Regions from separate parts of the Mesorhizobium sp. PUT5 genome, predicted to be linked through region 2. Evidence: predicted binding sites of a transcription regulator. Region 2 holds the regulator's gene; the other holds the start of a gene.

Region 1 (14,393 bases), 820 kb from region 2:
CGCGCTGATCGATGCGGCCGAGGCGGGCAAGTCGGTGACGGCGCTGGTGGAACTGAAGGCCCGCTTCGACGAGGAGGCCAACATACGCTGGGCGCGCGATCTTGAGCGCGCCGGCGTGCAGGTGGTGTTCGGCTTCCTGGAGCTGAAGACGCACGCCAAGATGTCGCTGGTGGTGCGCCGCGAGGACGGGCGGCTGCGCAACTACGTGCATCTGGGCACCGGCAACTACCATCCGATCACCGCGCGCATCTATACGGACCTGTCCTTCTTCACCACCGATCCGCACATCGCCCGCGACGTCTCGCAGGTCTTCAACTTCATCACCGGCTATGCCGAGCCCACCGGCGAAATGCGCATCGCGCTTTCGCCCTACACGCTGAGAAGCCGCATCCTCGGCCATATCGAGGACGAGATCGGGCATGCCCGCAACGGCAGGCCCGCGCGCATCTGGATGAAGATGAATTCCCTGGTCGATCCCACCGTTATCGACGCGCTCTACGATGCAAGCCGCGCCGGCGTCGAGATCGACCTTGTCGTGCGCGGAATCTGCTGTCTGCGCCCCCAGGTGCCGGGGCTTTCGGAAAACATCCGCGTGAAGTCGATCGTCGGCCGGTTCCTCGAACACAGCCGCATCTACTGCTTCGGCAACGGCCATGGCCTGCCTTCGGACGAGGCGATCGTCTACATCAGCTCCGCCGACATGATGCCGCGCAATCTCGATCGCCGTGTCGAGACGATGGTGCCGATCGCCAATCCTACGGTGCACGCCCAGGTGCTGGACCAGATCATGCTGGGCAACATTGTGGACAACCAGCAAAGTTTCGAAGTATTGGCTGACGGCACCTCGCGCCGGATCGTTCCGGACGAGGGAGAAGAACCGTTCAACGCGCAGGAATATTTCATGACGAATCCTAGCCTGTCTGGACGGGGCGATGCACTGAAGTCGCACGCGCCGAAGCGTATCGCGCAGTTCATGCGCCGCAAGAAGCACAGCGCGACGGCCGGTTGATGCCCGCAGGCTCGCAGGGTCGACTTCAGGACCGCCGGCCGCTGTCGATCATCGACATCGGCTCCAACTCGATCCGCGTCGTGGTCTATGAGGGGCTGGCGCGTTCGCCGACCGTCCTGTTCAACGAGAAGATGCTGGCCGGCCTCGGGCGCGGCATCGTCTCCACCGGCAGGCTCGATCCCGAGGCGGTGACGCGGTCGATGGACGAATTCCGCAGGTTCCGCGCCCTGTCGGATCAGGCGGGGGCCGAACAGGTTCACGTGCTTGCGACCGCGGCGGCCCGTGAGGCGGAAAACGGGCAGGATTTCATCCATCGGGCCGAGAAGGTGCTGCAGACGCCGATCCGCGTCCTGTCGGGCCGGCAGGAGGCGTATTATTCCGCGCTCGGCGTCATTTCCTCCTTCCACCCGGCCGACGGTGTCGTCGGCGATCTCGGCGGCGGCAGCCTGGAACTGGTCGAGGTGAATGGAACCTCCGTCGGCGACGGCATCACGTTGCCGCTGGGCGGCCTCCGGCTCCAGGACATGGCGGGAGGCTCGCTCTCTGCCGCTGCCGCGATCGCGCGTCGGGAAGTTGCGCGCGCGCAGGTGCTGGCAAGCGGAAAGGGCAAGCCGTTCTACGCCGTCGGCGGCACCTGGCGAAATCTCGCGCGGCTGCACATGGAGATGACGAACTATCCGCTCGAGGTCATGCACGGCTACGAGATTTCGACGGAAAGCGCCGTCGCCTTCCTCAGGCAGGTGGCCAAGGGAGAGGTGGAAAAGATCAAGGGCATCGAAGGGGTTTCGAAGAATCGCCGTTCGCTGCTGCCCTACGGCGCCATCGTCATGCAGGAGATCATCAGGGCCATGCAGCCCTCGAAGATCCTCGTCTCGGGTTTCGGCGTGCGCGAAGGTTTCCTCTATTCCCTTCTCGATGCGGAGCAGCAGAAGGTCGACCCGCTGATCTCGGCGGCCGAGGAACTGGCGCGGCTGCGCTCCCGCTCTGTCGCGCATGCGCGGGAACTGGTCGAATGGTCCGGCAAGGCGTTCGCCACCTTCGGCATCGAGGAGACGGCGGACGAAGCGCGCTATCGGCAGGCGGCCTGCCTGCTGGCCGACATCGGCTGGCGCGCGCATCCCGAATATCGGGGCACCCAATCGCTCAACATCATCGCGCATGCCTCCTTCATCGGCGTCGACCATCCCGGCCGTGCCTTTCTGGCGCTGACCAACCTGTTCCGGCACGAGGGGGTGTTCAACGAGTCCGTGGCGGAACTACGCGCACTGGCCGGACCGCGCAACCTGGAGCGCGCCCGCATCCTGGCGGCGATGATGCGCGTGGTCTATCTGCTGACGGCAGCCATGCCGGGGGTGATGCCGCGGCTGCGCTGGGAGAGGTTCGGCGGCGACCGGCTGGCGCTGGTCATTCCCTCGGACCTTGCCGGATTATATGGAGAGCGGCCGGCCGGCCGGCTGACACAACTGGCCAAGGTCACCGGCCGCAAGCTGTCCCTGGCGGTGGAGGGCGGGCCGAGCACATCTGCCAAGTAGCGTCCGCGCCAACGAAAAAAGGCGCGAGATCGCGCCTTTCTCCTGAAAATAACCCCGAAACGTCGGGTCAGTCGCCCAGACGGCTGTCGATCGAAAGACGGCCGGCACCCAGAACGGCAAGCAGCAGGAAGCCGCCGGTGATGGCGAGGTTCTTCTGCAGCATCAGTGCGTTGCCTGCCTGCGAAAAGTCCAGATGCGCGACGGCGGTGGCGGCCAGCGTGAAGACGGCCAGCACGATCGCGGCGATGCGGGTCTTGAAGCCGAACAGCACGGCAAGCCCGCCGAGCAGTTCGACTAGACCGACGACGATGGCAGTTACCATCGGCAGGGGCAGGCCGATGCTGCCGAAGAAGCCGGCGGTGCCGGCAAGCGAGGTCAGCTTGCCGAAACCGGCGATGATGAACAGGATCGACAGAAGCACGCGTCCGGCCAGCACGACGACCGGGGCGTTGGTGACGCCGGAACCGGCGGCGGAAGGGATAGTGGACATGTGATCTCTCCAGGAGTTGCGATGCCCACTAAATATACCATCTCCACTGTTCACCAAAGATGCGAATTCGATAACGCATCGTTCACTTAATATTGCATTCTGGCGGTCTATCCCGGATGGGTCATGTCCTCCGGCCGCACCAAGCGGTCGAAGTCGGCCTCGCTGACATAGCCGCCGCCGACGGCCTCCTCGCGCAGCGTCGTGCCGTTCTTGTGGGCGGTCTTGGCGATCTTGGCGGCGTTGTCATAGCCGATGGTCGGCGCGAGCGCGGTCACCAGCATCAGCGAACGGTCGAGCGCGGCCTTGATGTTGTCCTCGCGCGCCTCGATGCCGACCACGCAATTGTCGGTGAAGGAGACCGAGGCGTCGGAAAGCAACTGCACCGACTGGAGAAAATTGTAGGCCATCAGCGGATTGTAGACGTTGAGCTCGAAATGGCCCTGGCTGCCGGCGAAGGTCAGCGCGGCGTTGTTGCCGAACACCTGCACGCAGACCTGCGTGAGCGCCTCGCACTGGGTGGGGTTGACCTTGCCCGGCATGATCGACGAACCGGGCTCGTTCTCCGGCAGCGACAGTTCGCCGAGGCCCGAGCGCGGGCCGGAGCCGAGGAAGCGGATGTCGTTGGCTATCTTGAACAGGGCGGCGGCGGCGGCGTTGATGGCGCCGTGCGAGAACACCATGGAATCGTGCGCGGCCAGCGCCTCGAACTTGTTCGGCGCCGAGGTGAACGGGATTCCGGTGATGGCGGCGATGCGCTCGGCGACCTTTTCGGCGAAGCCGACCGGCGCGTTGAGGCCCGTGCCGACGGCCGTGCCGCCCTGCGCCAGTTCGCACAGGCCCGGCAGCGTCAGTTCGATGCGCTTGATGGAGGATGCTACCTGCGCGGCATAGCCGGAGAATTCCTGGCCGAGCGTGAGAGGCGTGGCGTCCTGCGTGTGGGTGCGGCCGATCTTGACGATATGGTCGAAGGCCTTGGCCTTGGCGTCGAGCGCGGCGTGCAAGTGCTTCAGCGCCGGCAGCAGGTCGTGGACGATGCGCTCGGCGCAGGCGATGTGCATGGCCGTCGGGTAGGTGTCGTTCGACGACTGGCTCATATTGACGTGGTCGTTGGGGTGCACCGGCTTCTTCGAGCCCATGACCCCGCCGAGCAGTTCGATCGCCCGGTTGGAGATCACCTCGTTGGCGTTCATGTTGGACTGCGTGCCCGAACCTGTCTGCCACACCACCAGCGGGAAGTGGTCGTTGAGCCTGCCGTCGATGACCTCCTGCGCGGCTTCGACGACGGCCTTGCCCAGCGCCGGATCGAGCTTGCCGAGGTCCATATTGGTTTCGGCGGCGGCGCGCTTGACGATGCCCAGCGCGCGCACGATAGAGGCCGGCTGCTTTTCCCAGCCGATCTTGAAATTGCCGAGCGAGCGCTGCGCCTGGGCACCCCAGTAGCGGTCGGCGGCAACCTCGATGGGCCCGAACGTATCGGTTTCGATTCTGGTCTTTTCAGCGCTCACGAGCCTGTCTCCGTTCAATATTTCGGCACCGGCCTACCGCGTTGCACAACGGGCTTCAAGCGAAGATTACCCCGGCGGCCGATGCAAATCGTTTCAGGGCGTCGAGCGTGCCGCGGAACTGGACGGACAGGCCGGACCCATGCTGAAATGGCCGCCATGAGCCCTTCTTCCGCAACCGTTCTCCCCCGCCGCAGCGTCCTTGCCGGGCTAGCCGGAATGGCGGCATCGGCCGCGCTGCCGTGGCCGGAGCGAGCCCGGGCGGCCGGCCAGGTGTTGCCCATAGATGCCACCTTCCTGTTCGTCGCGGATGTCCATGCCTGTCGCATGGCCGGCGGCCTCAGCCCCAATTGCCAGAAGGAAGGCAAGACCGACGCCAACCTGCTGCGCAACGTGGCGGCGCTGAACGGCATCGCCGACAAGCAGTGGCCGGCCGCGATAGGCGGCGTGGCAACCGGCTTGCGAGGGGCCGGCAGCCGCATCGGCACGCCGCTCGGCATCATCGTCGGCGGCGACATGACGGACGACGGCGGCGGACAGGTGACGCAGCCGAGCGAAGGCACCCAGCTTCTCCAGTTCAGCCAGCGCTACCAGCAGGGCGTCGGCGACGACAGGGTGCATTTTCCCGTCTATGTGGGGCTCGGCAACCATGACCTCGACCAGAACGGTCCGGCGCCGCATGTCGACTGGTATCGGCGCGAAATGCGCGACTATGTCGAGATCAACCACCGTCCCGGCGTCTTCTTCAAGCCGCCCGTGCCGGCCAACGACTACGACGCCGATTCCGACTGCTATTCCTGGGACTGGGGCGGCCTGCATCTGGTACAGACCCACCGCTTCGCCGGCGACACCGGCCACGGCGCCCCCAGCAGCCTGCCGTGGTTGAAGCGCAATCTGGCCGCCTACGCCGCGGACGGGCGCCCGGTCGTGATCTTCCAGCACTATGGCTGGGACGCTTTCTCGACGGAAAGATGGGACCCGGCAAGATCCACATTCGACGACGAGGGCTCGGGCCAGCCGCACTGGTGGAGCGAGGCGGAGCGGCAGGCGTTGCTGGCGACGCTGCACGGCTACAACGTTGTCGGCATCTTCCACGGCCATCAGCACCAGACGCCGATGATCTACCAGCGTGACGGGTTGGACGTCTTCAAGCCGAAGGCCGCGTTCATGGGCGGTTTCGCGCTGGCGCGCATCACCTCCTCGGCGATGGACGTGGTGCTGGGCGAGGCGGCGGGCGCGCATGGCGACGTCGTCTTCACCGACGCCTTCAGCCGCGCCCTGCCGGCTTGAGAGGAGACAGGCCCGCCATGGAAAAGGGCGGCTCTGCGGCCGCCCCGGACTTTCGGCTGCCCTTCGGCAGGATCAGAAGGAATCCTTGATCTTCTGCTTGGCGTCGCCATAGGTCTTCTGCACCTTGCCGGCAGCCTTGTCGGCCATGCCTTCGGCCTGTGTGCCCTTGTCGCCGGTGGCCTTGCCGATCGCCTCCTTGACGGAGCCCTTGACCTGCTTGGCAACGCCGGAAACCTGATCCTTGTTCACCATTTCGCATCTCCTGGTTAACGTGGCCAAGACAAACGAGGCTGACGCGAAAGGGTTCCGTAAGTTCATGAACCAGATGAAGATTCACGCATAGCGAGCAGAGTTCAATAGAAAAAGCCTCTTACGCAAATCGATGTGCAAAGGGCGTCTGGTGCCCTCGGCTTGCGTCGGATCGCTCCTTCGGCCGCCTGTGAAGCCGGGAAAACGTGGGTGGGCGGCGCATGGTTCCCTTCCGGCTCCGGGGCTGTGGTCCCAAAGAAAAAGGGCGGCTCTGCAGCCGCCCTTCCCAGTTCTTTCGCGACGGATTTCTTAGAAATCCATGCCGCCCATGCCGCCCATGCCGCCGGGCATACCGCCGGGCATGCCGCCGGCAGCTTCCTTCTTCGGCGCTTCGGCAATCATGGCCTCGGTGGTGACCAGCAGGCCGGCAACCGAAGCAGCGTCCTGCAGAGCGGTGCGAACGACCTTGACCGGGTCGACGATGCCCAGCGCGATCAGATCGCCATACTCGTCCTTGGCGGCGTTGTAGCCGTAGGTCGCGCTCTTGTTCTCGAGGATCTTGCCGACGATGATCGAAGCTTCCGCACCGGCGTTGGACGCGATCTGGCGGGCCGGAGCCTGCAGAGCCTTGCGCACGATGTTGATGCCGGCAGCCTGGTCGGCGTTGGCGCCTTCGGACTTGATCGCCTGGGTGGCGCGCAGAAGCGCGACGCCGCCGCCGGGGACGATGCCTTCCTCAACGGCCGCGCGGGTCGCGTTGAGCGCGTCGTCGACGCGGTCCTTCTTCTCCTTCACTTCCACTTCGGTCGAGCCGCCGACGCGGACCACCGCAACGCCGCCGGCGAGCTTGGCCAGACGCTCCTGCAGCTTCTCCTTGTCGTAGTCGGAAGTGGTTTCCTCGATCTGCTGCTTGATCTGGGCAACGCGGCCCTGGATCTCGGCCTTCTTGCCGGCGCCGTCGACGATGGTGGTGTTCTCCTTGGAGATCGACACCTTCTTGGCGCGGCCGAGCATGTTCAGGCCGACATTCTCAAGCTTGATGCCGAGGTCTTCGGAGATGACCTGACCGCCGGTGAGGATGGCGATGTCTTCCAGCATGGCCTTGCGGCGGTCGCCGAAGCCGGGCGCCTTGACGGCAGCGATCTTCAGGCCGCCGCGCAGCTTGTTGACGACCAGCGTGGCCAGAGCCTCGCCTTCGACGTCCTCGGAGATGATGACCAGCGGCTTCGAGGTCTGAACGACGGCCTCGAGGACCGGCAGCATCGCCTGCAGGTTGGAGAGCTTCTTCTCGTGGAGGAGGATGTAGGCGTCTTCCAGCTCGGCAACCATCTTGTCCGGGTTGGTGACGAAGTAGGGCGACAGGTAGCCGCGGTCGAACTGCATGCCTTCGACGACTTCAAGCTCGGTCTCGGCGGTCTTGGCCTCCTCGACGGTGATGACGCCTTCGTTGCCGACCTTCTGCATGGCCTGCGCGATCATCTCGCCGATTTCGCTCTCGCCGTTGGCGGAGATGGTGCCGACCTGGGCGACTTCCTCGGAGGTCTTGATCTTCTTGGCCTTCTTGACGAGGTCGGCCACGACTTCCGAAACGGCCAGATCGATGCCGCGCTTGAGATCCATCGGGTTCATGCCGGCGGCAACGGCCTTGTGGCCTTCCTGAACGATGGCCTGGGCCAGAACGGTCGCGGTGGTGGTGCCGTCACCGGCCTTGTCGTTGGTCTTGGAAGCGACTTCGCGGACCAGCTGGGCGCCCATGTTCTCGAACTTGTCTTCCAGCTCGATTTCCTTGGCGACGGAAACGCCGTCCTTGGTGATGCGCGGGGCGCCGAAGGACTTGTCGATGACGACGTTGCGGCCCTTGGGGCCGAGCGTGACCTTCACCGCGTCGGCGAGGATATTGACGCCGCGCAGCATGCGCTCGCGGGCGTCACGGGAGAATTTTACGTCTTTAGCAGCCATTGTTGAGCTCCTGGGCGCTGTGCCCGAAATTCAGATTGAGGTGCGGGTGGAAGGGCTCGATCAGCCGATGATGCCCATGATGTCGGATTCCTTCATGATCAGAAGGTCTTCGCCATTGAGCTTCACCTCGGTGCCGGACCACTTGCCGAACAGCACGCGATCGCCGGCCTTCACGTCCAGCGGAACCAGCTTGCCGCTTTCGTCGCGGGCGCCGGAGCCGACGGCGATGATCTCGCCTTCCTGCGGCTTTTCCTTGGCCGTGTCGGGGATGATGATCCCGCCGGCAGTCTTCTCTTCCGACTCGACCCGGCGAACGACCACGCGGTCATGAAGCGGGCGGAACTTCGACTTTGCCATTTGATTTCCTCGGTCAAAATGATGAGAAAGGATTCCCTCCGTCCAGCGAGGCTGGACCTCGTTAGCACTCGCCACGGGTGAGTGCTAACGCTGCAGTGAAATAAGCATCCGCCACGACGGAGTCAATAAGCACTTGCCTGGTAAACTCGCCTGCCGCCGGTTTTTCGCCGCTGCCGGCGAGCGGCGGTCGAGTTCCGACGGGAAGCTTGCATGGCAGCCATGCATTTTTGCATGGCAATTGTGCGGCGCGGAAACTTGAATGATGAGCACGCTTATTATATATGCCGCTCATGGTTTCCGACGGTCTTGATAGGCTTGGCTTTCTGCTCCACGACGCCGCGCGGCTGATGCGCCGGCGCTTCGAGGCGCGCGCCAGCGGCTTCGGCCTTTCTGCCGCGCAGTGGCGCTTGCTGGTGCGCGTGGCGAAGGAAGAGGGCGTGGCCCAGGCCCGTCTGGCCGAGCTGCTCGAAATCGAGCCGATCAGCGTTTCGCGCCTGATCGACCGCATGGAGGAGGGCGGCTGGATCGAGCGTCGCGCCGATGCGACGGACCGCCGGGTGCGCACTATCTATCCCACGGCCAAATCGCGTGACGCCTATGCGCATGTGAAGAGCCTGGCCGGCGAAGTTTACGAGGAAGCTCTGGCAGGCCTGTCGGCGGAGGCGCGCCGCGCCCTGGTGGAGGGGCTTTCTCGCGTCATAGACAACCTTTCGGACGGCGAGACACCGTCGTGCGAACAGCCCAAGGTTACGGAAAGCGTAGCGTCATGAATGCGGTATCCAAGATAGACGAGGACGCGGCATTAAAGCTGGAGATGGAAGCCCCGGCGCAGCCGGCGGCGCCCGTGGCTATGCCCGCTGCCGTGCAGGAAACCCCTGCACCCTCACCCAAAAAGAAGAAGCGCCGGACCGGCCGCTTCGCCCTCATGCTGGCGTTGCCGCTGCTTCTGGCGGTGGGCGGCACCTATTTCTGGGTGACCGGTGGCCGCTATGAGGAGACCGACAACGCCAATCTGCGGCAGGCCAAGGTAGCCATCGCCGCCGACACCGCCGGCCGCATCGTCAAGGTGGACGTTTCCGACAACCAGGTGGTGAAGAAGGGCGACGAACTGTTCGTCATCGACCCGGAGCCCTACCGCATTGCCCTGGCGCAGGCTGATGCCTCCCTGGCCGCCGCACGCCTGAACGTTGAGCAATTGCGCGCCGCCTACAATCAGGCGTTGGCCCAGGAAAAATCGGCGCAAAGCGAGGTCGATTTCTCGCAATCCCAATATGGCCGGGCCGCCGATCTGGCGCAGAAGGGCATCAGCGCGACTTCGTCGCTGGACCAGGCCCGCAACGACCTCGACAAGGCCAAGCAGCAGCTTGCGGTGGCCAACCAGGGCATAGAGAGCGCCAAGGCTGCGCTCGGCGGCAATCCGGATATCGTTACCGACCAGCACCCGTCCGTGCTTGCCGCACTCGCCGCGCGCGACAAGGCGGCCTACGACCTGGCCCAGACCACGGTGCGGTCGCCCGGCGACGGCATCATCTACCAGGCGTCCTCCTTCAAGGTCGGCCAGTACGTGACGGTGGGAACGCCCCTGTTCGCCCTGGTCGAGACCGGTGACACCTGGATAGAAGCCAATTTCAAGGAGACGCAGCTCACTCACATGAAGCCCGGCCAGCAGGCCGACGTGGAGCTGGATACCTATCCCGGCAAGACGTTCAAGGCCACCATCCAGGCGGTCGGTGCGGGCACGGGCGCGGAATTTTCGCTGCTGCCGGCACAGAACGCCACTGGCAACTGGGTGAAGGTCACGCAGCGTATCCCGGTCTATCTGAAGCTCGACGACCCGGATTCGGACGTTGCCGTGCGCACCGGCATGAGCGCGGCCGTTACGGTCGACACCGGCGTGGCACGCGGCTTCGGCGCGCTGTTCGGCCATGCTTTCGCGGGCGAGGCCGGCCAGAACACCGGCGCGCCCGCCAGGAACAACTGAAACGGGCAAGGAGCGCTTTTCCGGCGGATGACGCCGGAGATTGAAAGGGGCCGGCCGGCGGGTGTGACGGAACCCGCGTCGAGCATCTCCTGACGATTTCCGACGTTCCGCTTTACGAGTTCCCGGGCGGCGGCCGTCCTGTATCGGGGCGCCGGTCGACAAACCCCCAGTCGATCGGCGCTTCAACGGGTCGCCCGCCGTCCGGGAAGCCAGCAGGGAAGGGCAGGCCCGCCACGGGCAGGCTGCCGCCCTTTGCTCCCACTACCCTCGCTTTATGCGCAGAAGCCACAGATGAGCACGCAAGAAACCCATCGCGAAGTGCCGCACCGTGGCCTGATCACGGTCTCGATCATGCTGGGCACCATCATGCAGGTGCTCGACACGACCATCGCGAACGTGGCGCTGCCGTCGATGACGGGCGATCTCGGCGCTTCGCAAGACACGATCAACTGGGTGCTGACCTCCTACATCGTCGCGGCGGCAATCATGACGCCCGTGACCGGATGGCTTGCCGACCGGCTCGGGCGCAAGCAGCTTTTCCTCATCTCGGTGGTTGGCTTCGTCATCTTCTCCATGGCCTGCGGCCTTGCCGGCAGCCTGACCTCCATGGTCGCCTTTCGCCTCATGCAAGGCGTGTTCGGCGCGGCCATCGTTCCCCTGTCGCAGACCTTCCTGCTGGACATCAACCCCAAGGAGCGGCACGGCCAGGCCATGGCCATCTGGGGCGCCGGCATCATGGTCGGGCCGATCATCGGGCCGACGCTGGGCGGATGGCTGACCGAGACGCTGAACTGGCGCTGGGTGTTCTTCATCAACCTTCCCGTCGGCATCGTCGCCTTCCTCGGCTCGGCCGCCTATCTGCCCCAGATTGCCAAGCGCGTGCGCGGCTTCGATTTCTTCGGCTTCGCCATGCTGTCGCTCGGGGTGGGCGCGCTCCAGCTCATGCTGGACCGCGGCGCCGACGCCGACTGGTTCTCCTCTCTGGAGATCTGGATCGAGCTTGGCCTGTCGCTGATCGGCTTCTGGGTCTTCATTGTCCACATGCTGACGGCGGAGCACCCGTTCATCGACCCCAAGATCTTTCTCGACCGCAATTTCGCAACCGGCCTGGTCTTCATCTTCGTCATCGGCGTCATCCTGCTGGCAAGCCTGGCGCTGTTGCCGCCGATGCTGTCGACGATCTTCGGTTATCCCACGATCACGACCGGCCTGGTGATGGCGCCGCGCGGGGTCGGCACCATGATCTCGATGCTTTTGGTCGGGCGGCTGGTGCGCGTCGTCGATCCTCGCCTGCTGGTCGTGGCGGGCCTGCTGCTGACCGCCTATTCGCTCTACGACATGTCCGGCTTCTCGCCGGAGATGGACGACTGGCCGATCCTGACCACGGGCGTCATCCAGGGGCTGGGGCTCGGGCTGGTGTTCGTGCCGCTGTCGACGGTGGCTTTCGCCACGCTGGATGCACGCCACCGGACCGACGCCACGGCCCTGTTCAGCCTGGTGCGCAATATCGGCTCGTCGATCGGCATTTCCATCGTCACGGTCATGCTGACGCGCAACGTGCAGGTCAACCACGCCGAACTGGGCGCCTTCATCAACCCCTACAACCCGAATCTGCTGGCGGCTTCGCCGGCCGCCGCGCAGGGCGACCCGACCGCCCTGTCCCAGATCGACGGGCTGGTCAACATCCAGGCGCTGATGATCTCCTACATCAACGACTTCAAGCTGATGATGATCGTGACGCTGTGCGCCCTGCCGTTGGTGTTTCTGCTGCGCCGGCCGCGATATGCCCTCGCCGGGGCGCAGGCCTCCGCGGCGCATATGGATTAGGATCTTGGGGCAGGGCGTTTCGACCTGCTCCCTGTCCCTATTTGCCCAGCACCAGGGCCCAGTATCGCCAGTCGCCGTTCTTGCCGTCGCGGACATAGGCCAGGCCGAAGCGCGTGAAGCGCGGGTCGAGCATGTTGCGCCGGTGCGGAGGGGAAGCCATCCACATGTCGAACAGCCGCTGCAGGTCCATGCGGCCTTGCGCGATGTTCTCGGCCGCCGCGCCATCGATGCCGTTCTGCTTGACCCGCGCGGAAAAATCCCGTCCCCAGCCGGTGGTGTGGCTCATGCGCCCGGCGCCGGCCATGTAGCCCGCCTGCTGGAGCGCGGCCTGTTCGAGCCGCGTGTCGGGCTGGAGGGCCGGCAGCCCCTGGGCGGAACGGATGCCCGCAAGGATGTCCGCAGCGGATGCCGAAGACCCGCCGCCGCTTCCCGTCTGCCGGCCCGTGGCGCACGAGGCCAGCGCGAGCAGGGCGCCGCCACAGGCGGCTTTCAGCAGCGTGCGGCGACCGGCATCGAATTGCGGCGGTTCGGACGAGGATCGAAGCAGTGAGAGGCGCATGCCGTTCCGAATAACATAGATCATGGCTTTTGCCGGGCGGCGGCCGCAAAATGTCCGGTCTCGCCTGCGCCTTGCGTGCCTCCGGGGGGCATACCGCGTATTTGAATACTCCGCGGCGCCGGACCCTGTTATGATCGGCCCGTTGATAGAAATGGCAGCGACAGGCGGCCATCCGGGCAACAGCCGCCTTCTGCCGAACGGGAGAAAGGTCATGGCCGCATTCCATGTCATGGCGGATGCCCGCGGCATGCTCATGCAGCCGGCAGTCCGCCGCATCACCACCCATGACGTCTGGGACGCCCTGAGGCTGGGCGCCGAGGACTTCTGGGCCAAGCCGTCGCATTACGCGTTCCTGTGCATCATCTATCCGATCGTCGGCGTCATGCTGGCCCGGTGGACGACGACGGGCGCCGACGCCATCCATATGGTCTATCCGCTGATGTCGGGCTTTGCGCTGCTGGGCCCGTTTGCCGCCATCGGCCTCTACGAGATCAGCCGCCGGCGTGAGCTTGGTCTGGATTCCGCCTGGAAGCACGCCCTGGAAGTGCGTCACTCCCCCGCCGTGCCGTCGATCGTCGCGATGGGGGTGCTGTTGCTGGCGGTGTTCCTGGCCTGGCTGCTCACCGCGCAAGCCATCTACACGGCCGTATATGGCGGCCAGGCACCGGCCTCCGTTTCCGGCTTCCTGAGCGAGGTGCTGAGCACCGGGCGGGGCTGGAAGCTGATCTTCTACGGCAATCTCGCCGGGCTCTGCTTCGCGCTGTTCGTGCTGATAACGACGTCTGTGGCCTTTCCCATGCTGCTCGACCGCGACGCCGGCGTAGTGGCCGCCGTCGACACCTCGGCCCGGGTGTTCGCCGCCAATCCGCTGCAGATGATATTGTGGGGCCTGATCGTGGCAGTGCTGCTGGTCATCGGCTCGATACCGCTGTTTGCCGGCTTGGCGGTGGTCATGCCGATCCTTGGTCACGCCACCTGGCATCTCTATCGCAAGGCGGTGGAACCGGGCAAGGCGGCTTCGGCCCGGCGCCCGATGTAGCGCAATGAGAGAGGTTGAAGGCAGACCGGCCCGGCAGTTGCGCCGGGCCGGCGGGTATTGCGCCTATTTCACGATGCGCAGGTTGGATAGTTCGTCTGCGATTTCCTTGAATTTGTCGGATAGGTTGTCGCTGGTCGCGTTCCAGTAGAGCTTGGCCGGCTTGGCCGGGTTGTCGGGATCGCGGCGGTAACGAGAGTCGGATGCGCAGTCCGTGAGAGCGTTGATCGCCTTCTTCTCGTCGCTCTTTTTCTCGCTGAGGTCGAGCGACACCGTCATGAGCAGGATATTGGAGTCCTTGGCGTTCTCGCAGAGCGTCTTCAGATGCCAGTCGAGCGCGGCCGTGTAGTTCGAACTGGAGTAGGTGGTCTTGCTGACCGTGCTATCGGTGTTCATGAACAGACGCGTGAGGCTCGAGCCTTGCGGAATTATGCCGGCATAGCCGTAGGCTGCGTAGGTGGAGAGATTGGACGCGTTCTTGCTGTCGCTCATGGCTGAATAGGTGTTGGCGCCGTCCGTCAAAACGATGACGACCTTGTCGTTGCCCTTATCGGTGTTCGGCCGGCCATTGGTGAAGGGTTCGTTGCTGGAAACGGTGCGCC
Region 2 (14,393 bases):
GGTGAAGAATGCCGGCCTCACCACCTTCGTGGTGCAGGGGCCGAACCTCGACGCCGTCGCGCGCGAGCTGGAAAGCCGCCCCGGCGTGGAGCAGGTGGCGCCGTTCGGCGCGACGCTGCATGTGGTGGGCTCCGACGCGGGGGCGCTGCAGGCCGCGCTGGCCGACATCGGCCAACGGCACCCGGGCGTGACCGCCTCGCCCGGCGAAACCAGCCTGGAGGACGTGTTCATCCAGTTCATGGCCGGCGCGAAGGACAACGCGGCGCCATGAACACCATCTTCTCCCCTGCCCGGCTCGGCGCGCTGCTGGTGAAGGAATTCATCCAGATGCGGCGCGACCGCGTCACCTTCGCCATGATGCTGGGCGTGCCGCTGATGCTGCTCATCCTGTTCGGCTTCGCCATCAACAACGACCCCAAGCGGCTGCCGGCAGCGCTGCTGGCGATGAGCAACGATCCCTACAGCCGCGCCATGGTGGTGGCGCTGGAGAACACCAACTACTACCGCTTCGACCACGTTGCCCGCACCGAAGCCGAGGCCGACCTTCTGCTGGCGCGCGGCGACGTGGCCTTCGTGGTCACCATTCCGGCCGATTTCGGCAAGCGCGTGGAACGCGGCGACCATCCCCGCATCCTGCTGGAAGCCGACGCCACCGACCCCGCCGCCGCCAGCGGCGCCGTCGCCACGCTCGGCACCGTGGCCGCCCAGGCGCTGCTGCGCGCGCAGGGCATGGAGCAGGTCGCCAAGGAGCAGGCGGCCAGCCAGCTCGAGATCGTCGTCCACCAGCTCTATAACCCCGAGGGCGTGTCGCAATACAACATCGTGCCCGGCCTGCTCGGCGTGATCCTGCAGATGACCATGGTGATGATGACGGCGATGGCGCTGACGCGCGAAACCGAGCGCGGCACCATGGAGAACCTGCTGGCCATGCCGGCCAGCCCCGCCGAGATCATGCTGGGCAAGGTGCTGCCCTATGCCGGCGTGGGGGCCGTGCAGGTGGTGGTGGTGCTGATCGCCGCCAAGCTTCTGTTTTCCGTGCCCTTCGTCGGCGGGCTGCCGCTGCTCTTGTCGAGCATCCTCGTCTTCGTGCTGGGGCTGGTGCTGCTCGGCTACACCATCTCCACCGTCTCGCGCACGCAGATGCAGGCCATGCAGCTCACCTTCTTCTTCTTCCTGCCGTCCATACTCCTGTCCGGCTTCATGTTCCCCTATCGCGGCATGCCGGGCTGGGCGCAGTGGCTGGGCGAGATCTTCCCGCTCACCCATTTCCTGCGCATCGTGCGCGCCGTTATGCTGAAGGGCGCAACCCTGCCGGCCGTGGCCTCCGAGATCGGCTGGCTGGCCGTGTTCGTGGTGCTGTTTTCCGCCACCGCGCTGGTGCGCTTCCGCCGCACGCTGGACTGAACGGCGGCCGCCCTCACCCGATATTTCCTCACCTAATGTTTCCGGCACCGGCGAAATCTGACTTGAACCCGAGCGCGCCTCCCGGCGTTGTGCCGCAGCAAAAGGAGGCTCCCATGCGCAAGATTCTCTACCCGGCCCTGCTGGCCCTTTCCACGCTGGTCCTGGCCATTCCGGTTTCCGGGGCCGCGGCGCAGGACGTGCAGTTCGAACTCGGGCCGGACGGTCCTTCCATGCGGCTTCGGGATCGCTGCGATCCCCGCTACGACGATTGCTACGAGCAACGCGGCCATGACAGGCGCGACGATTGGCGCGAAGGCCGCCGCGACGAATGCTCGCCGGACCGCGCCCTGCGCAAGGCGGAACGCATGGGCATCCGCCGCGCCCGCGTGGAATCGATGGGACGGCGCACCATTACCGTCATCGGCCGCTCGCGCGGCGACCGCGTGGTCGTCACCTTCGACCGGCGCGACCGCTGGTGCCCGGTGGTGCGGTAGCAAACCGCTCCGGCCCTGTCGCGGCTGTCACGTCGGGCCGGAGGCGCCCCCTCACCCGCCTATCCCAGCAGCGCCCGCTTGCGCTTGGCGCCGCCGGCCTTGCGCCAGGCGTTGAAGCGATGGGTGGCGGCGGCGAAGGAGATCTTCATCTGCCGCGAGACCGAGTAGCGCGACTTGCCCTCGTCGAACATGCGGTAGCAGCACTCCACCCCGTCCTCGGTCAGCTTGCCGTCGGGGGTCTTGTTGTGCGGGTTGGCCGGATCGAACTTTTCCACCGGCTGCGCGAGCAGGCCCTTGAGGCGCTGGAGGTCCGCCTCGATCGAGGCGATGAGGTCGAGCACCGGTCCGGAATCGAACGGCGCGGCATGCTGCTTGCCCGTCATGGCGCGAATTCCTCTTCGTGGGACAGGCAGCTCATATAGGCAAAGGTTCGCCGATAAAAAGAGCCGCTGCACGGAGCCTCGTCCGAACGGCGGGGTCGGCGCGGACAGCATCCTGTTGACCGCAACCGCCGCTATATGTAGTTTAGAATCATTCTAAACTAGAGTGCTCTCATCATGCTTTCCCGCGTCTTCGGCTTCGGCCGCCGTTCCTTCGATTCGCTTTCCGAACAGGAAATCCTCGCGCTGGCGATCTCGTCCGAGGAGGACGACGGGCGCATCTACCGGGCCTATGCCGACGGGCTGGCGCAGGATTTCCCGCAATCGGCCAAGATATTCGAGGAAATGGCCGAGGAGGAGGACGGCCACCGCGAGGCGCTGATCGAATTGCATCGCAAGCGCTTCGGCGAACGCATTCCTTTGATCCGGCGCGAGCACGTACGCGGCTACTACCAGCGCAAGCCCGACTGGCTGGTGCGCCCGCTGGGCATCGACCGCGTGCGCAACCAGGCGGCCGACATGGAGCGGCAAGCGCAGCTCTTCTATGCCGCCGCCACTAAGCGCACCTCCGACGCCGCCACGCGCAAGCTGCTGGGCGATCTGGCGGCGGCCGAGCAGGGCCACGAGGCGCTCGCCCACGACCTGGAGCGCAAGCATGTGCCCGAGGCCGTCAAAGAACAGGAAGGCGCGGCCGAGCGGCGGCAGTTCATCCTCACCTACATCCAGCCGGGCCTTGCCGGGCTGATGGACGGCTCGGTCTCCACCCTGGCCCCGATCTTCGCGGCAGCGTTCGCCACCCACGACACCTGGCAGACCTTTCTCGTCGGGCTTGCCGCCTCCATCGGCGCCGGCATCTCGATGGGCTTCACCGAGGTGGCCTCCGACGACGGCAGGCTCTCCGGGCGCGGCTCGCCGATCAAGCGCGGGCTCACCACCGGCATCATGACGGCGATGGGCGGGCTGGGGCATGCCCTGCCCTATCTCATCCCGCATTTCTGGACCGCGACCGCGGTGGCGGCGGTGGTGGTGTTCTTCGAACTATGGGCGATCGCCTTCGTCCAGAACCGCTACATGGACACGCCCTTCCTGCGGGCCGCCTTCCAGGTGGTGCTGGGCGGCGCGCTGGTGTTCGCGGCCGGCATCCTGATCGGCAACGCCTAGAGCCCCTAAAACGGGGCAACGATCAGGACAAAAATCCGAAACCAAAACGCGCATTCGGCGACACAAAAGCGAAACCCGCGTGGCGCAAAAGACACACGGACGCGGAACACGCCGAAAGGCACCGAAACGCCGCCAATCCGCCGCATTGCGGCCACGAAGGACGGCATTTTCGGGCAAAGATTAACGTCGCGTTCACCGAAGATTCACGGGTGTTTGCTATCATGCCCGCGACTTCGGAAAAGACATCCGAAACCCGACGCGGACTGGAAATCGTAATGCGTATCTTGGCACTCATAACCGGGCTGGTCGCAGCCCTTCGCGAGTTCGTCGCCCCCACCTACCGGCCCGAGCGCCACTATATGCGCGGCCCCGGCCCGGCCTGTGCGCGGCGCGGCAACACGCTCGGCCCGGCGCACTGATGGCGCCGTTTTCGAAAACGCCGGTCATGACGCTGGAAAGCCGCCACGACAGCCATGTCTGCCGACCGGGCACGGCGACCTGCCGCACCACGACCTACCGGCCGCAGCGCCCTTCGCGCCGCGGCTGAAGGCTACACCGCGCGCTGCCGCGCGGCGCAATGTCATTCTGCGCCAAGGCCGAAGACGGCCTCAGCCGCCCAGCCCCTCGAACAGCACCGTCGACAGGTAGCGCTCGGCAAAGGAGGGGATGATCACGACAAGGTTCTTGCCGGCATTTTCCGGCCGCGCGCCCACCACGGCGGCCGCCTGCAGGGCCGCGCCGGACGAGATGCCGACCGGCACGCCCTCCAGCCGCGCCACCAGGCGCGCATTGGCCACCGCATCCTCGTTGGAGACCGTGACCACCTCGTCGTAGATCGAGGTGTCGAGGATCTTGGGCGCGAAGCCGGCGCCGATGCCCTGGATCTTGTGCGGGCCGGGCTGGCCGCCCGACAGCACCGGCGAGGCCTCCGGCTCCACCGCCACGACCTGCACGGACGGCTTGCGGCTCTTCAGCACCTGGCCGACGCCGGTGATGGTGCCGCCGGTGCCGATGCCCGAAACGAGGATATCGACCTCGCCCTGCGTGTCGTTCCAGATCTCCTCGGCCGTGGTGGTGCGGTGGATCTGCGGGTTGGCCTTGTTCTCGAACTGCTGCGGGATGACGGCGTCCGGCAGGCTGGCGGCAAGCTCGTCGGCCTTGGCGATGGCGCCCTTCATGCCCTTGGCGCCCTCGGTCAGCACCAGTTCGGCGCCGAGCAGCAGCAGCATCTTGCGGCGCTCCAGCGACATGGTCTCGGGCATGGTCAGGATCAGCTTGTAGCCCTTGGCCGCCGCCGCGAAGGCAAGCGCGATGCCGGTGTTGCCGGAGGTCGGCTCGATCAGCGTGGTCTTGCCGGGCGTGATGCGGCCGGCGGCCTCCAGCGCCTCGATCATGGCCACGCCGATGCGGTCCTTCACCGAGGCGATCGGGTTGAAGAACTCCAGCTTGGCCAGGAGATTGGCGACAATGCCCTTTTCCCTGGCGAACTTGTCCAGCCGCACCAGCGGCGTATCGCCGACCGTCTCCGTCATTGAATTGTAGATGCGGCCGCGTCCGGGCGCGCGCGCGGAGGTGACGGGCTTGTTCATCGGTTCTGCTCCTATATCCAGGCGGCACGAGGCGCTTTCAAAGTCGCCGAAGATAGGCCGCCGCACATGATTATCCGAGTGGGGCGCATGCTCAAAGCCTCAGGTTTAAAGGATGGAATTCCAACAGTCCGGCAAGAATTGGAATTTTTTTGCCCCACCCGGCCCGCAGACGGGTGCGCATGCAGGCGCACGCTCCCGCCGCCCGGCGCGAGTTCGCCCGATCGCCTCAGGACTTTCCATCATAGGTGACGCGCCAGATCGTGCCGCTGCCGTCCTCGGTGACGATCAGCGCGCCGTCTTTCGCCACGGCCACGCCGACGGGACGGCCCCAGACCTTGGCGTCGGACACGACGAAGCCGGTCATGAAGTCCTCGTACTCGCCGGTCGGCTTGCCGTCGCTGAAGCGCAGCCGCACCACCTTGTAGCCGGTGCGCTTGTTGCGGTTCCAGGACCCGTGCAGGGCCACGAAGGCGTCGCCCCTATATTCGGCGGGAAACTGACCGCCCTCGTAGAAGGCGATGTTGAGCGGCGCCGAATGCGCCTGCATCAGCACGTCGGGCACGGTCACCTTGCCCTTCAGGTCGGGCCGCTCGCCGGCATGGCGCGGGTCCTCGTTCGAGCCGAGATAGTACCAGGGCCAGCCGTAGAAGGCGCCCTGCCTCACTGAGGTCGCATAGTCGAAGGGCACGTTGTCGCCGAGCCCGTCGCGCTCGTTGACCACGCACCACAGCGCTCCCATGCCCGGCTGCACCGCCATGCCGGAACAGTTGCGCAGGCCGGTCGCCACGACGCGCCCGTTGCCGCCGTCGGGATCGTAGGCGCGCACCTCGGCACGGCCTTCTTCCGAGCCCCAGGCATAGCCGAGCGGCTTTTCGTGCACCCATCGCTCCACGCCGCCTTGCGGCGCCGCGCCGATGTCCTCGGCCACGTTGGAGCCGGAGCCGACGGACAGATACAAGGTCTTGCCGTCCGGCGAGAAGGCGATGTCGCGGGTCCAGTGATGGTTGGAAGGAATGCCGGAAACGATCGTCTGCGGCGCGGCGGAAGCCTTCAGGTCGCCCTCCTTGTAGGGAAAGCGCACCACGCTGTCGGAACTGGCGACATAGACCCATTGCGGGTTTTCGGCGGGGTAGAAGGCGATGCCGTAGGGCTGATGCAGGCCCGTGGCGAAGACGCCCTCCTCGGCGGGCTTCGCGCTGCCCGGCGCCAGCCGGTAGACGCGCAACTGGTTGGCGCGGGAATCGGCCACGAAGAGATCGCCATTGGGCGCCACCCGCACCGCGCGCGGGTTGCGGATGCCGGTGGCCACCAGTTCGGCCGAAAAGCCGGGCGGCAGGCGCAGCTTCACGTTCTTCGGCATTTTCGCCCGCTCGGGGCTGTTCGAGGCCGATTGCGACGGCGCGGGCGGCTGAAGGTCCTGCGGCGTGATCAGGCGCACCACGCCCGGCCGGTCCGCTCGCCAGTCGCCGAAGGCTTCCGTTCCCTTCAGCACGGGCTCGGCGGCGGATGCGGCGGCGGCAAGGGCGAGGATGGCGGCGGCACAGGCGCCTGCGTGAAGCGGTTTCATGCGTCTTACTGGACTTGAACCCGAAAGAACGCGGATGGCGGCAAGCCGTTCCCTGATCGATCAACCGGGCATGAAATTTGTATTTTGGAAATCGTGCGCGCTCGGATATTCTTCCGGAATTCCTAGCCGGGCCGAGCCGCATTTGGGAAGGGGTGCGCAACGGTGTCGATTTCGGTCGAATGCCTGCATCGGGTCAGTTGCAACCTGCAGGATGTCGTCGCCGACAAGAGCCAGTGGCGGCGGATACTCGATGAGATCGCGGATGCGACCGGCTGCATCGGCGTCGCGGTCCTGCCTTACGAGCCGAACGGCCAGGCCCTTATCGGATCGAGCCTGGAAGAGGCGTTCAGAGCGTATTTCGCCGAAGGCTGGCACATACGAGACACTCGTCGGCGCGGCATTCCCCTGCAACTGCGTGGTTTCGCAACCTCGGACGACGACGTCATCGGCGACGACGAACTGCGCAAAGACCCCTACTACAACGAGTTCCTGCCGACGACCGAGTTGAGATGGTGGGCGGGCCTCGGGTTCAGCGCCGGCCCTGCCATGCACTGCCTGGGGCTGCAGCGGACCAACCGGCAAGGACGCTTTACCGCAAAGGAAAAGGCCATCATCCAGTCCTTGTCCCGCCGGATGAGCGAAGTGGCCACGCTGTCGTACAATGTGGAGCGCGCCATAATCGCCGGTTCCATCGACGTGCTGGCCAGGATGGAGGTGGCGGCGTTCACGATCGATCGCCAAGGGCGCGTCATCGCGTCGAATGCCGCTGCGGACCTGTCGCTCGGCGAGGATATCCGCGTGCGCAACGGCAAGATCGTGATCCGGGACCATGCAGCGGCGATCGAATATGAGCGTCTTGTCAGACAGATCCAATATTTGCCCGAGGGCCGCAGCCTCAATGCCGGTGTCCTCGTCGTCCACCGGGCGGACGGGACGGACCTGCTGCTCAGGGCGTTGCCGTTGGATGGTGCGGCCCGCTTTCCGTTCTGCGGCGCCGTGGCGATGTTCACGATGACCGAACTGAAGAAGCCCGCCGCGCCGCATCCCCTCGTGGTCGGCAAAGCCTGGCGGCTGACGCCGTCCGAGACGGCGCTTGCCGTGCAACTCGCAATGGGCAACTCTCTGGAACGCGCTGCGGAAGCGCTGGAGATTTGCAAGGAGACGGCCAGGACCCAGCTCAAATCGATCTTCGGGAAAACGGCCACCCACAGGCTGGGCGAACTGATAGCCCTGCTCGGAAGCCTGCCTGCCGAGCCTCGGCCGCCCGCCCCCCTGGCAAACGATCCTGCGGACACGCAGGCGTAACGTGCCGCCGGTCAGCCGGCAGCTTCGTCGAGGCGCCTTTCCAGTTCGACCAGGTCGGCAGGCAGCGGCATGCCCATGGCACGCATCTCCTGCAGCTTCTCGCGCAACTGTTCCTGCAACTCGTGCCGGTCCTGCGGCTGGTTGACCATTTCCTGCAGCAGCAGGCCGATCTCGGCCTTGAACGCTTCCAGCGCCATCTTCCCCTCCCCTTCGCGGGTGGTCGGAAACGCGTCTCGCGTTTCCGGAGGTCTCTCAACGCAGCATGCGGGAAATAAGCTGCGCCGTATAGTCCACCATCGGCACGATGCGCGCATAGTTCAGCCGCGTCGGCCCGATGACACCGAGCGCGCCGACGACGCGCGCATCCTTGTCGCGATAGGGCGCCACCACCAGCGAGGAGCCCGACAGCGAAAACAGCCGGTTCTCCGAGCCGATGAAGATGCGCACGCCCGGCCCCTGCTCGGCCAGGTCGAGCAGTTGCAGGAGGCCGTCCTGCGTCTCCATGTCCTCGAACAGCCGCTTCAGAAGCTCGATGTCGGCCTGCGCGGTGACGTTTTCGAGCAGGTTGGCGCGGCCGCGCACGATGAGGCGCGCCGGCAGGTCGCTTTCGGTGCCGGCCCACACGGCAAGCCCCTTTTCGACCAGTTCCTGCGACAGCGTGTCCAGCGCCGCGCGTGTCTCCTCCTTCAGCCGCGCGATATCGGCGCGCGCCTCGCCCAGCGTGCGGCCGCGTATATGGGCGTTGAGGAAGTTGGAGGCTTCGTGGAGCTGCGAGACGGTGATGCCGGCCGGCAAGTCGATGACGCGGTTCTCCACGTCGCCGCCATGCGACACCAGCACGGTGAGCGCCTTGCCGGGCTCGAGCTGGATGAACTCGATATGCTTCAGCGCCGTCTCGTTCTTGGCGGCCAGGACGAGGCCCGCCCCGCGCGACATGCCCGACAGCATCTGGCTGGCCTCGGTCAGCATGTGCTCCAGCGAGGTGCCCTCGCCGGACGCCTTCATCTGCGCCTCGATGGCGCGGCGCTCGTCGTCCGACAGGTCGCCCAGTTCCATGAATGCGTCGACGAAGAAGCGCAGGCCCGCCTGCGTGGGCAGCCGCCCGGCCGACACGTGCGGCGCGTAGATGAGGCCCAGATGCTCCAGGTCGCTCATCACGTTGCGAATGGTGGCCGGCGACAGCGAAGACGGCAGGATGCGCGACAGCGACCGCGAACCGACGGGCTCGCCGTCGCGCAGGTAGGAATCGACGATGCGCCGGAATATCTCGCGCGAGCGGATGTCCAGCACCTGCAGCGCGGTCGATTGCGGCATGGGATCGGCAATGGGCTTCGTCATCGGGCGCAAAACCTCCGCTTCGAGGATATAGACATCCCCACAAGCGGTGCAAGCCGGCCATTTTCCTTTGCGCGGCACGACCCGCAGCGTTACAAGCCGGCCACGATAAGCCAGATCACGGAAAGAAACCGAATGCGCCCCTCCAAACGCCAGAACGACGAAATGCGCGCCATCTCCTTCGAGCGCGGCGTCTCCAAGCACGCCGAAGGCTCGTGCCTGGTCAAGTTCGGCGACACGCATGTGCTGTGCACCGCCAGCCTGGAAGAGAAGGTGCCGGGCTGGATGCGCAATTCCGGCAAGGGCTGGGTGACGGCCGAATACGGCATGCTGCCGCGTTCCACCGGCGAGCGCATGCGCCGCGAGGCTTCAGCCGGCAAGCAGGGCGGCCGCACGCTGGAGATCCAGCGCCTGATCGGGCGCTCCCTGCGCGCCGTGGTCGACATGCAGGCGCTGGGCGAGCAGCAGATCACCGTCGACTGCGACGTGCTCCAGGCCGACGGCGGCACGCGCACGGCCGCCATCACCGGCGGCTGGGTGGCGCTCCACGATTGCCTGCGCTGGATGGAGGCGCGCCAGATGGTGAATGTGCAGCGCGTGCTGAAGGACCATGTGGCGGCCATCTCCTGCGGCCTCCACGACGGCCAGCCGGTGATCGACCTCGACTATCTGGAGGATTCGTCGGCCGGCACCGACGCCAATTTCGTCATGACCGGCAAGGGCGGCATCGTCGAGATCCAGGGCACGGCCGAGGGCGAGCCCTTTTCCGAGGAAGAGTTCGCGGCGCTGATGGCGCTGGCCAAGAAGGGCATCTCGCGGCTGGTCGACCTGCAGAAGATGGCGGTGGGATAGGCAGGGTTGCAATGATGGCATATCGCCGTGGGCTTTCGAGCCCGACACCCCCACCCCTAACCCCTCCTCACAAGGGGGAGGGGGACGATGTCACCGGTGCTGCGGCCAAAGCCATCAGCGTTCGGGGCCTGGAAGGGGCGTGGCCAGTTTCCCCTCCCCCTTGTGAGGAGGGGTTAGGGGTGGGGGTCGTCTCATTTCTCAAGTCCGCTGCCGAGGCGGGAAACTGATGCAGCCCGCCGCCATCCTGGAATCGGCCCTCTACGTCACCGACCTCGACGCGGCGGAAGCCTTCTATGGCGAGGTGCTGGGGCTGGAGCGCATCGCCAGGGTGGAAGGCAGGCACGTGTTCTTCCGCTGCGGGACCGGCGTGCTTCTCCTGTTCAATGCCGGGGCGACGAGCCAGCCGCCCGCGCCGGGCGCGCGCCTGCCGGTGCCGCCCCACGGCACGCAAGGCCCGGGGCATCTGTGCTTTGCCGCCACGGCCGACGAAATTGCGCGCTGGACGGCGCATCTGGAAGCCAGCGGCGTCGCCGTCGAGGCCGATTTCGAATGGCCGCCCAAGCCCGGGGAAGCCAAGGGCGGCCGCTCCATCTATTTCCGCGACCCGTCCGGCAATTCGCTGGAGTTCGCGGAGCCGAAAATCTGGGGTATCTGACATGCATTCGCTGAACGGCAGGAAGATCGTGGTGGCCAGCCACAATGCGGGCAAGCTGCGCGAATTCTCCGACCTGATGGCGCCGTTCGGTTTCGAGGCGAAGTCGGCGAAGGACTACGGCCTGCCGGAGCCGGAAGAGACCGGCGCCACCTTCGAGGAGAACGCCTATATCAAGGCCTTCGCGGCGGCCAGGGCCACCGGCCTGCCGGCGCTTTCCGACGATTCGGGTCTGTGCGTGGACGCGCTCGACGGCGCGCCCGGCGTCTACACCGCCAACTGGGCCGAGAAGGAGGACGGCAGCCGCGACTTCGGCATGGCCATGCAGCGCACGGAAGTGGCGATGCAGCAGGTGGGCGCCACCGAGCCCGCGCAGCGCAGCGGGCGCTTCGTCGCCGTCATCTGCCTGGCCTTTCCCGACGGCGAGGCCGAATATTACCGCGGCGAGGTGGAAGGCCGGCTTGTGTGGCCGCCGCGCGGCGACCTCGGCTTCGGCTACGACCCGGTGTTTTTGCCGGGCGGCCACGACAAGACCTTCGGCGAGATGAGCGCTCAGGAAAAGCACGGCTGGAAGCCGGGCGAGCCGGACGCGCTGTCGCATCGCGCCCGCGCCTTCCAGAAATTCGCCGAAGCGCGGCTGGGAACAGAATGACCATGCTTTCGCCGGCCCTCCTTACCCCCACCCCTGACCCCTCCCCACAAGGGGGAGGGGGACGACGGAGAGACCCTTCGCACTTTGCCTGTCAGGGTTTGCGGCAGGACAGCGCCGCACCATTCCCCTCCCCCTTGTGGGGAGGGGTCAGGGGTGGGGGTAATCTTCCTGGCATGCGCTTCAGTGCCGGAAACGATCGGCTCGGGCAGAGATCGACCTGATGAACCTCGACCGTTCTCCCGGCTTCGGGGTCTATGTGCACTGGCCGTTCTGCGCGGCCAAATGCCCCTATTGCGACTTCAACAGCCATGTCCGCCACCAGCCGGTGGACCAGGAGCGGTTTGCCCGCGCCTTCGAAACCGAATTGGCGACGATGCGCGCGCGCACCGGCCCGCGCGAGGTGACGTCGATCTTCCTCGGCGGCGGCACGCCCTCGCTGATGAAGCCGGAGACCGTCGGCGCCGTGCTGGAGGCGGTGGCGAAGAACTGGACGGTGCCTTCCGGCATCGAGGTGACGCTGGAGGCCAACCCGTCCTCGGTCGAGGCCGAGCGCTTCAAGGGCTATCGCGCCGCCGGCGTCAACCGCGTGTCGCTCGGCGTGCAGGCGCTGAACGACCGCGACCTGAAATTCCTCGGCCGGCTGCACAATGTTTCGGAAGCGCTTGCCGCCATCGAGCTGGCGCGGGCCACCTTCCCGCGGCTTTCCTTCGACCTGATCTATGCGCGGCCGGGCCAGACGCCGGAAGCCTGGGCGGCGGAGCTGGAGGAGGCGATCGGCCATGCGGCCGACCATCTGTCGCTCTATCAGCTCACGCTGGAGGAAGGCACGCCCTTCTTTGCGCTGCACAAGGCCGGGAAGTTCCACCTGCCCGACGCCGACCATGCCGCCGACCTCTACCAGCTCACGCAGGACGTGACCGCCGCGCACGGGCTGCCGGCCTACGAGATTTCCAACCACGCAAGGCCGGGCGCGGAAAGCCGGCACAATTTGACCTACTGGCGCTACGGCGAATATGCCGGCGTCGGCCCCGGCGCGCACGGCCGCTTCGTGGAAGGAGGCACGCGCATCGTCACCATCGCGGAGCGCATGCCGGAGCGCTGGGCCGAACTGGTGGAAACGCAAGGCCATGGCGTGACCGGGGGCGAGGTGCTGACCCGCTCCGAAGAGGCGGACGAATTCCTGCTCATGGGCCTGCGGCTTGCCGAGGGCATCGACCTTGCCCGCTACGAGGCGCTCTCGGGGCGCGGCCTGTCGTCGGCGCGGCTGTCGATCCTGCAGGAGGAGGGCCTGGTGGCGCCGATCGGCAATTCGCGCCTGCGCGCCACGCCGGCCGGCATGATCGTGCTGGATGCGCTGGTGGCGGACCTGGCCCGCTAGCAGCTTTCCTTTCCGACCTCCCTGTCCCAGGGTGGCGGCAAACAACGGAACGGGATTCGGCGGATGAACCTTGGCCTTTCTTCCTGGCAGTTCTGGGCGGTGCTTTCGGCCGGCTTCGCGGCGCTCACGGCAATCTTCGCCAAGGTCGGCGTGGAAAACGTCAATTCCGATTTCGCGACGCTGATCCGCACCGTCGTCATCCTGCTCATCGTCGCAGCCATCGTCGCCGCCACCGGCCAGTTCCAGGCGCCTGGCTCCATCTCGGGCCGGACCTACCTGTTCCTGGTCCTGTCGGGCATGGCCACCGGCGCGTCCTGGCTGTGCTATTTCCGCGCGCTGAAGCTGGGCCAGGCCGCGCAGGTGGCGCCCATCGACAAGCTAAGTGTCGTGCTTGTTGCGGTGTTTGGCGCGCTCTTTCTGGGCGAGCGCCTGTCGGGAACGAACTGGCTTGGCGTCGCCCTCATCGCGGCGGGCGCGGTTCTGGTCGCCTCCCGGGTCTGACGGCGCGCCCTCCCGCGCGGATTTCGTTTCCAGTCGGGTCATGAAGATGTCGAAACGATTGGGCATTGGCCGCTTGTTTCTCCCTGGGGCTTTGTTCTGCGCAAGAAACCCGCCAGGGCCGATCCTGTTCCTCACTGTGGCAAAGCGATGGCGGCCGCCCTCCTGCGCGCCTCACGTTTTGCAACAGTTGCCGATCCGTGCGACAGGAGCGGCATGGAAAACAATGCCGATGCCGGGACGACACGACGCAGCTTCCTGATCGGGCAGGCCGAGTTCCCCGCGCGGACGCCGGAACCGGCGCTCTATCTGGTGGCCACGCCGATCGGCAACCTGGCAGACATTACGCTGCGTGCGCTGGAGACGCTGGCCGGCGCCGACATCGTGGCGGCGGAGGACACGCGGGTCTCGCGCGTGCTGCTGGAGCGCTACGGCATCCGCCGCCGCACCACCGCCTATCACGAGCACAATGCCGCGCAGGCAGGGCCGAAGCTGCTGGCGGCCCTCGAAGCCGGGCAGAGCGTGGCGCTGATCTCCGACGCCGGCACGCCGCTGGTCTCCGACCCCGGCCACAGGCTGGTGGGCGAAGCGCTTGAACGCGGCATCCGCGTGGTGCCCATTCCCGGCCCATCGGCAGTGCTCGCCGCGCTGACAGCGTCCGGCCTGCCTTCGGACGCCTTCTTCTTCGCCGGTTTTTTGTCCCCCAAGGCGGGGCAGCGGCAAAGCCGGCTGGAGGAGCTGAAGGCCGTGCCGGCCACGCTGATCTTCTTCGAATCGCCGCGCCGGCTGGCCGACACGCTTGCCGCCATGGCCGCCGTGCTGGGCGCAGCGCGCAGCGCGGCGGTCGGGCGGGAACTGACCAAGACGTTCGAGGAGATGCGGCTGGGCACGCTGGCGGACCTGGCCGCGCACTACGAGCAGGCAGGCGCGCCGAAGGGCGAGATCGTGGTGTGCGTCGGCCCGCCGCAAGCCAGTCAGGAAGGCCCCGCCGACATCGACCGGCTGCTGCTTTCGCTGGCCCGGGAGATGCCCGCCTCGAAGGCGGCGGCGGAAGCCGCGAAGATGACCGGCGCCCAGAAGCAGGCGCTCTACCGCCGGCTGCTGGAGCTGAAGGACGGCGATGGCT

What was found. The regulator HrcA, encoded in region 2, represses chaperone genes, less so after heat shock. The targets are predictions, from matches to a motif close to GTTAGCACTCNCNNNNNGNGAGTGCTAAC.
Region 1: a site for HrcA is predicted at 8,449-8,477, ahead of groES (co-chaperone GroES). Genes of this name have one in related genera too.

What each region holds. Positions count from the first base shown of each region.
Region 1 is NZ_JBQOSO010000003.1:2,111,681-2,126,073, forward strand. Features, by position in the region: gene ACTDI4_RS11850 (RNA degradosome polyphosphate kinase) at 1-1,009, shown strand, start outside; gene ppx (exopolyphosphatase) at 1,009-2,541, shown strand; gene ACTDI4_RS11860 (DoxX family protein) at 2,609-3,031, opposite strand; gene fumC (class II fumarate hydratase) at 3,139-4,536, opposite strand; gene ACTDI4_RS11870 (metallophosphoesterase) at 4,684-5,823, shown strand; gene ACTDI4_RS11875 (CsbD family protein) at 5,896-6,075, opposite strand; gene groL (chaperonin GroEL) at 6,382-8,031, opposite strand; gene groES (co-chaperone GroES) at 8,092-8,388, opposite strand; gene ACTDI4_RS11890 (MarR family winged helix-turn-helix transcriptional regulator) at 8,679-9,158, shown strand; gene ACTDI4_RS11895 (HlyD family secretion protein) at 9,155-10,369, shown strand; gene ACTDI4_RS11900 (DHA2 family efflux MFS transporter permease subunit) at 10,661-12,196, shown strand; gene ACTDI4_RS11905 (CAP domain-containing protein) at 12,234-12,779, opposite strand; gene ACTDI4_RS11910 (DUF2189 domain-containing protein) at 12,967-13,794, shown strand; gene ACTDI4_RS11915 (pilus assembly protein TadG-related protein) at 13,858-14,393, opposite strand, start outside.
Region 2 is NZ_JBQOSO010000003.1:1,293,369-1,307,761, reverse strand. Features, by position in the region: gene ACTDI4_RS07805 (ATP-binding cassette domain-containing protein) at 1-271, shown strand, start outside; gene ACTDI4_RS07800 (ABC transporter permease) at 268-1,404, shown strand; gene ACTDI4_RS07795 (hypothetical protein) at 1,518-1,898, shown strand; gene ACTDI4_RS07790 (hypothetical protein) at 1,958-2,281, opposite strand; gene mbfA (iron exporter MbfA) at 2,456-3,439, shown strand; gene ACTDI4_RS07780 (hypothetical protein) at 3,715-3,858, shown strand; gene ACTDI4_RS07775 (hypothetical protein) at 3,858-3,986, shown strand; gene cysK (cysteine synthase A) at 4,048-5,028, opposite strand; gene ACTDI4_RS07765 (PQQ-dependent sugar dehydrogenase) at 5,255-6,595, opposite strand; gene ACTDI4_RS07760 (helix-turn-helix transcriptional regulator) at 6,758-7,900, shown strand; gene ACTDI4_RS07755 (hypothetical protein) at 7,912-8,097, opposite strand; gene hrcA (heat-inducible transcriptional repressor HrcA) at 8,153-9,238, opposite strand; gene rph (ribonuclease PH) at 9,371-10,087, shown strand; gene ACTDI4_RS07740 (VOC family protein) at 10,314-10,742, shown strand; gene rdgB (RdgB/HAM1 family non-canonical purine NTP pyrophosphatase) at 10,744-11,391, shown strand; gene hemW (radical SAM family heme chaperone HemW) at 11,612-12,769, shown strand; gene ACTDI4_RS07725 (EamA family transporter) at 12,833-13,270, shown strand; gene rsmI (16S rRNA (cytidine(1402)-2'-O)-methyltransferase) at 13,484-14,393, shown strand, end outside; gene ACTDI4_RS07715 (YraN family protein) at 14,388-14,393, shown strand, end outside.